Regions from separate parts of the Streptomyces sp. WAC00040 genome, predicted to be linked through region 1. Evidence: riboswitches for the same ligand, from Rfam matches in the RefSeq annotation. Region 1 holds a riboswitch; the other holds the start of a gene.
The links. Region 1 has a riboswitch for thiamine pyrophosphate ahead of MDN94_RS16340 (thiamine ABC transporter substrate-binding protein). Riboswitches for the same ligand answer to the same signal wherever they lie in the genome.
Positions count from the first base shown of each region.

Region 1 (3,400 bases):
CCGACGACGACGGTCGGCAGCACGAACGGCACGGTGACCACCGCGCGCAGCAGACGCTTCCCGGGAAAGTCGAGCCGCGCGAACACATACGCGCCGGGCAGCGCGATCAGCAGGGTCAGTGCCGTGGACGCCAGCGCCTGCCAGGTGGTGAACCACAGCACGTCGCGGATGTCCGGCCGGCCGAGCACCTCGCCGAACCGGCCGAACTGCCAGGCTCCCTCGGCGTGTAGGCCGCGGCCGATGATCGCCGCGACGGGGTAGGCGAAGAAGAGCCCGAAGAACGCGACCGGACCGGCCATCAGGCCGAGCCGTGCCGCGTTCCCGCGCAGCGACGTGCCTACTTCACGACGAGCGAGGACCACGACCGGACCCACTGCTCACGGTTCTTCGCGATGGTGTCCGCGGCGACGGTCTCGGGCTTCTCGACCACCGCGCCGTGCTTGGTGAACAGCTCGGGCAGCTTCGCGTCCTTGACGACCGGGTTGACGAACATGTTGAGCGGCATGTCCTCCTGGAACTTCTTGCTGATCAGGAAGTCCAGCAGCGCCTTGCCCCCCGCCTCGTTCTTCGCGCCCGTCAGCAGGCCCGCGAACTCGATCTGCCGGAAGCAGGTGCCGGTGGCCACGCCGGTGGGCGCCTGGGCGGGCTGCGGCTCGGAGTAGAGGACCTCGACCGGCGGGCTGGAGGCGTACGAGACGACGAGCGGGCGGTCGGCCTTGGCCTTCTTGCCGCCGGCGGAGCCGGAGAACTCCTCGTTGTACGCCTGCTCCCAGCCGTCGACGACCTTGACGCCGTTGTCCTTGAGCTTGTTCCAGTAGCCCTGCCAGCCGGACTCGCCGTACTCGCCGATGGTGCCGAGCAGGAAGCCGAGGCCGGGAGAGGAGGTGGCGGCGTTCTCGACGACCAGCATGTTCTTGTACTCGGGCTTCGCGAGGTCGGCGAAGGTCTGCGGCGGCGCGAGCTTCTTGTCGGCGAAGAACTTCTTGTCGTAGTTGACGCAGATGTCGCCGGTGTCGACGGGCGTCACGCGGTCCTTGCCCGCGTCGAGCCGGAACTCCTGCGCGACCTGGTCGATGCCCTTGGCCTCGTAGGGCGTGAAGAGGTCGTTGTCGAGAGCACGGGACAGCAGGGTGTTGTCCACGCCGAAGAAGACGTCGCCCTGCGGGGAGCCCTTGGTGAGGATCTCCTTGTTGAGCGCGGTGCCCGCGTCGCCGCTCTTGAGCACCTTGACCGTGTATCCGGTCCGCGCGGTGAACTCCTTCAGCACGGCGTCGGACGCCGCGAAGGAATCATGGCTGACGAGCGTCACGGTCTTCGGGCCGCTCGCCCCGCCGGACACGTCCTTGTCCTTGGACTCCCCGCCGCATGCCGCGAGTACGCAGACGCCGACGGCGCCGACGAGTGCCGTGCGGACGGCACGCCGAAGCTGGCTGTTCATGATGCTGCTGACTCCCTACGCCGGTATGACCCGGATCAGGTCCGAGGGTCTGCGGCCCGTGGCCGTGAAGGCCTCGCCGCACTCTCAGCGCTGTGGTGCGCTCCCCTGTCGGAATGTTTCGTTGTTCATTTGTGCGAACGCACAGGGCACAGTATCAGCCACGGCCGACGACCCTGCGGGTCACCGCTCCTGCGCCGCGAGCTGCCCGCAGGCGCCGTCGATCTCCTGACCGCGGGTGTCCCGGACGGTGACGGGCACGCCATGTGCGGCGATGGCCTCCACGAACGCCTTCTCGTCCTCGGGTCGCGAGGCCGTCCACTTCGAACCGGGCGTCGGGTTGAGCGGGATCAGATTCACATGAACCCTCTTGCCCTTCAGCAGCCGGCCGAGGAGGTCACCGCGCCAGGCCTGGTCGTTGATGTCGCGGATCAGTGCGTACTCGATGGAGATCCGGCGCCCCGACTTCTCCGCGTACTCCCAGGCGGCGTCGAGGACCTCGCGGACCTTCCAGCGGGTGTTGACCGGGACCAGGGTGTCGCGCAGCTCGTCGTCCGGGGCGTGCAGCGACACCGCGAGGCGGCACTTGAAGCCCTCGTCCGCGAAGCGGAGCATCGCCGGCACCAGTCCGACGGTCGAGACCGTGATCCCGCGCTGCGAGAGACCCAGACCGTCCGGCTCGGGGTCGGTGAGCCGACGGACGGCTCCGACGACCCGCTTGTAGTTGGCGAGCGGCTCGCCCATGCCCATGAAGACGATGTTGGACAGCCGGGCCGGCCCTCCGGGCACCTCGCCGTCGCGCAGTGCGCGCATGCCGTCGACGATCTGGTGCACGATCTCGGCGGTCGACAGATTCCGGTCGAGACCGGCCTGCCCGGTGGCGCAGAAGGGGCAGTTCATCCCGCATCCGGCCTGCGACGAGATGCACATGGTGACCCGGTCCGGGTAGCGCATCAGCACCGACTCGACGAGCGTGCCGTCGTGCAGACGCCACAGCGTCTTGCGGGTGGTGTCGTCGTCGCACGAGATGTGCCGCACCACGGACATCAGATCCGGCAGCAGCTCGGTGGCGAGCTTCTCCCGTGCGGCCGCCGGGATGTCGGTCCACTGGGCGGGGTCGTGGGCGTACCGCGCGAAGTAGTGCTGGGACAGTTGCTTGGCGCGGAACGGCTTCTCGCCGATCGCGGCGACGGCGTCCTTGCGCTCGGCGGGCGTGAGGTCGGCAAGGTGCCGCGGGGGCTTCTTGGCTCCGCGGGGCGCGACGAAGGTGAGTTCTCCTGGCTTGGGCATGGTTCATCCAGTGTCGCAGACCCCGACCGGTGACCCTGCGGCCGATGATTCCGGCGGGGGCGTCGAAGACGGTCGTTGGTCACACCGGTGATCGCGAAGGACGTCCATCACGGCCGCGAATGCCCCCGTGGACCACCTGCTGCACTCGACCGCACACTCGACGAGCCGGATCCGCCCCGCTGGACGGCTTCTGCCCCTGACGCGACCCACCTGGTCCGCAATGTGCACGGGCCGCGGCCCGTTCCGCTGGCCGGCTCGGTCCGGCGTATCTGCGCACGCTCGTCACACGGCACATGGTCCCTGCCCCACGTGCATCCGCCGGTGGTACGCCTGCTCCTCGAGGAGCCGCTGCTGGACGCGCACTCTACGAAGGAGACTGCCGCCGGCCGACGTCGAGGCCCCGGCCTCCGCCCGGGACCTGCTGCCGGACCTCGGCGCCCGGCTGCGCTCCGTGATCACGGCACTGCCGGAGGAAGCGGTCGCCGGCCTCCCTCGGGGCGCCGCCGAGGAGCTCGCCCGTTTCGCGGCAGGACCGGTGTCACCTCGCTGATCCGACGAAGCGGGCCCGCCGCCCTGCTGGACGACGGGCCCTCACGCGCGGATCCACGGGGTCAGCCCGACCCCACGAAGACCACCAGCAGCAACCACACCACCGGTGCCGTCGGCAGCAGCGAG
Region 1 is NZ_JAKQZE010000001.1:3,517,816-3,521,215, reverse strand. Features, by position in the region: gene MDN94_RS16345 (ABC transporter permease) at 1-299, opposite strand, end outside; gene MDN94_RS16340 (thiamine ABC transporter substrate-binding protein) at 338-1,438, opposite strand; TPP riboswitch at 1,434-1,555, opposite strand; gene rlmN (dual-specificity RNA methyltransferase RlmN) at 1,619-2,725, opposite strand; gene MDN94_RS16330 (phosphatidate cytidylyltransferase) at 3,337-3,400, opposite strand, start outside.

Region 2 (3,400 bases), on a different contig from region 1:
CGAGGGACCTCTCGAGCACGTCGAGGCTGGGCGCACCGCCCGTGCCCATGATCAGACGGGAGTCGAAGGTGGTCCCTCCGAGGGTGAAACGGTCGTCGGCCATGGCCGTTCAGCCCCCCTGCACTGCGGTGAGAATCTCGACGCGGTCCCCGTCGCCGAGCCGGGTGGCGCCCCATTCGCCGCGCGGGACGACCGCCTCGTTGACGGCGGCGGCGACGCCGGAGGTCGCGGCGGAGAGCGATGTGACGACCAGCTCCAGCGTGGTGCCGGCCGCGACGTCCCGGGACTCGCCGTTGACGAGGACGCGGACCGGATCGCCGGCCGCGGCCGAAGCGGCGACCGCGTCGGTGGCCGAGGCACCGACGGGGGCAGCGGCAGAGGCGGCGACGCCGGTGTCGGCGCTGTCGTTCACGGAGGTGTTCATGCGGGCTGCTCCTGAAGGACGGACGAGAAGCGGCGTGGCGAGAACGGCCTTGCCACTTCCGGGAGTTCACCGGTCGTCAGCGCGTCGGCCAGCACATCGCCGGTGACGGGCGTCAGCAGCACGCCGTTGCGGTAGTGCCCGGTGGCCAGCAGCAGTCCGGGCAGTTCGGTGAGGCCCAGCAGCGGCGCGTTGTCGGGGGAGCCGGGGCGCAGTCCCGCCCGGGTCTCCACGAGCGGCAGTTCGGTGATCCCGGGCACCAGCTCGTGCGCGTCGCGCAGCAGCTCGTACACCCCGCCCGCGGTGACCGTCGTGTCCCAGCCGAGCTCCTCGCTGGTCGCGCCCACCACCAGCTCGCCGTCCTCGCGCGGCACGAGGTAGACATGGCTGCCGCGGACCACGGCGCGCACCGTGCGCGACAGGAACGGCGCGTAGGGGCGCGGCACGGTCAGTCGCAGGACCTGGCCCTTCACCGGGCGTACGGGCGGGAGCACGTCCTTCGGCACGCCCGCCAGCCGTCCGCTCATGCTGCCGCCGGCCAGGACGACCTGTCCCGCGGAGATCTCCGTGCCGTCGGCGAGTACCGCCCCGGCCGCCCGGCCGCCCGTCACGAGCAGCCGCTCCGCCCAGCTGCGGCGGAAGTCGACCCCGGCGCGCCCGCAGGCGGCGATCAGGGCCGCGGCCAGCCGGCGGGGATCGACCTGGTGGTCGCCGTCGACCCGCAGCCCGCCGCGGACGCCGGGGGCCAGCATCGGCTCGAGGCGGCGGCACTCACGGCCGGTGAGCCACTCGGACGTCAGTCCCGACCGGTGCTGGAGGGCGTGCAGTTCACGCAGATGCGCCCGGTCGTCGGCGTCGAGGGCGACGGCGAGCGTGCCGCAGGATCGGTAGCCGACGTGCCGGCCGGACGTCTCCTCCAGCTCGGCGACGAAGGCCGGATAGCGGTGCGCGGATTCGAGGTTGAGGCCGAGCAACGTCTGCTCGCCGTAATGCAGTTCGGTGACGGCGGCCAGCATCCCGGCGGCGACCTGCGCGGCCCCGCCGCCCGGTTCCGGGTCGGCCACGGCGACCCGCAGGCCCCGTTGCGCGGTGCGCCAGGCCGTGACCAGTCCGATGATTCCGCCCCCGATGACGAGGACGTCTGGGCTCGGTGTACGAGACATGGGCGTCCAGCCCCTCCCTTCGCCGGCATGACCCGGATCAGGTTCGTACGGTCGGAGGCCGGCCAGCCTCCCTCTCAGCCCGGTACGTCCCGGCTCCCGCGAGTGCCTTACGGTGGCCACCCTAACCGCACGCCCCGACGCGTCGTAAGGGAGCCGCAGCAGTGGCGAAGTCGCTCGACGGACTTGTCCTCTCCCCGGTCGCCGACCAGGCCCCGGGCCAGGTCGGCACCCGGACCCGGTTCACGTACCACGAGGAGCGGGGCCGGATCTGGGCCGAGTACGAGGGCGGCGACGTGGTCCGCGGTCATCTGGTGGGCACCAGGGACGGCGACCGGCTGGACTTCCGCTATGTGCAGCTCAAGACGGACGGCGGTACCTCCTCCGGCCACTGCCTCTCCACGGTCGTGGACCTGCCGGACGGCCGGGTGCGGCTGGAGGAGAGCTGGCGGTGGGAGTCCCAGAAGGGCAGCGGGACGAGCGTCGTGGAGGAGCAGGCTTCCTGATCCGCCCCTCCTGACCCCCAGTCAGGTACGTATGGTGTGCGGGTGGACGAACGGCAGCATCAGACGCGGGCGGACGAGGGGCGGCGGACCGAGCCGCGGCGGCGCGTGGTGATCGTCGGCGCAGGCATGGCCGGCGTGCAGACCGCGGTCGCCCTTCGCGAGCAGGGATTCACCGGCACGGTCACACTGGTCGGCGCGGAGCCGCACCAGCCGTACGACAGACCGCCGCTGTCCAAGGCGATCCTGCTCGGCAAGGCGGAGGACTCCGCCTTCGACATCGACTTCGAGGCACTCGGCGTCGAGCTGCGCCTGGGTCTCGAGGTGACCCGGGTGCGGACCGACGCGCACGAGGTCGACACCGTGTCCGGCCCGGTCCCCTACGACGTGCTGGTCCTCGCCACCGGCGCCGAGCCGGTCACCCTGCCGGGCACCGTCGGCGTCCCCGGTGTGCATCTGCTGCGCACGCTCGACGACGCCGCCCGGCTGCGGCCGCTGCTCGTCGAGCAGCACGACATCGTCGTGGTCGGCGCCGGCTGGATCGGCGCCGAGTTCGCGACCGCCGCCCGCGAGGCCGGGTGCCGCGTCACCGTCGTGGAGGCCGCGGGCCGCCCGCTCGCCGGGACCATGCCCGCCGAGGTCGCCGCCCCGATGGCCGCCTGGTACGAGCAGCACGGGGCCGAGCTGATCACCGGCGCCAAGGTGGAAGCCGTCGAGCCGGGGGCCGTCGTCCTGGCCGGAGGGCGCAGGATCCCGGCCGGCGCCGTGGTCGTCGGTATCGGCGCGCGCCCCGCCACCGCCCTGCTGGCGGGCTCCGGCATCGAGCTCGGCCCGGACGGCGCGGTGGTCGCCGACCAGTATCTGCGCGCCTCCGCTCCCGACGTGTACGCCGTCGGGGACTGCGCCTCCTACCCGTCCGGCCGGTACGGCGAGCGGCTGCTCGTCCACCACTGGGACAACGCCCTCCAGGGTCCGCGCACGGTCGCGGCGAACATCGTCGGCGCCCAGGAGCCGAAGCCGCGGGCCCCCGAGGCGTACGACCCGGTGCCGTACTTCTGGTCCGAGCAGTTCGGCCGTTTCGTCCAGTACGCGGGCCACCACGGCGCCGCAGACACGCTGCTGTGGCGCGGCAGTCCGGCGGAGGACACCTGGTCCGTGCTCTGGCTGCGCGACGGCGTCCTCGTGGCCCTGCTGACGGTGGGCAGGCCCCGCGATCTGGCACAGGGCCGCAAGCTGATCGTGTCCGGGACCGAGCTGGATCCGGCGCGGGCGGCCGACCCTTCCGTCCCTCTGAAGGCGGCGGCACGGTAGGTCCT
Region 2 is NZ_JAKQZE010000006.1:249,026-252,425, reverse strand. Features, by position in the region: gene MDN94_RS38555 (thiazole synthase) at 1-103, opposite strand, end outside; gene thiS (sulfur carrier protein ThiS) at 110-412, opposite strand; gene thiO (glycine oxidase ThiO) at 421-1,584, opposite strand; TPP riboswitch at 1,582-1,694, opposite strand; gene MDN94_RS38540 (avidin-fold protein) at 1,746-2,087, shown strand; gene MDN94_RS38535 (NAD(P)/FAD-dependent oxidoreductase) at 2,214-3,395, shown strand.
Region 2: linked by a shared signal. The riboswitch ahead of thiO (glycine oxidase ThiO) and the one ahead of MDN94_RS16340 (thiamine ABC transporter substrate-binding protein) in region 1 are both predicted to bind thiamine pyrophosphate.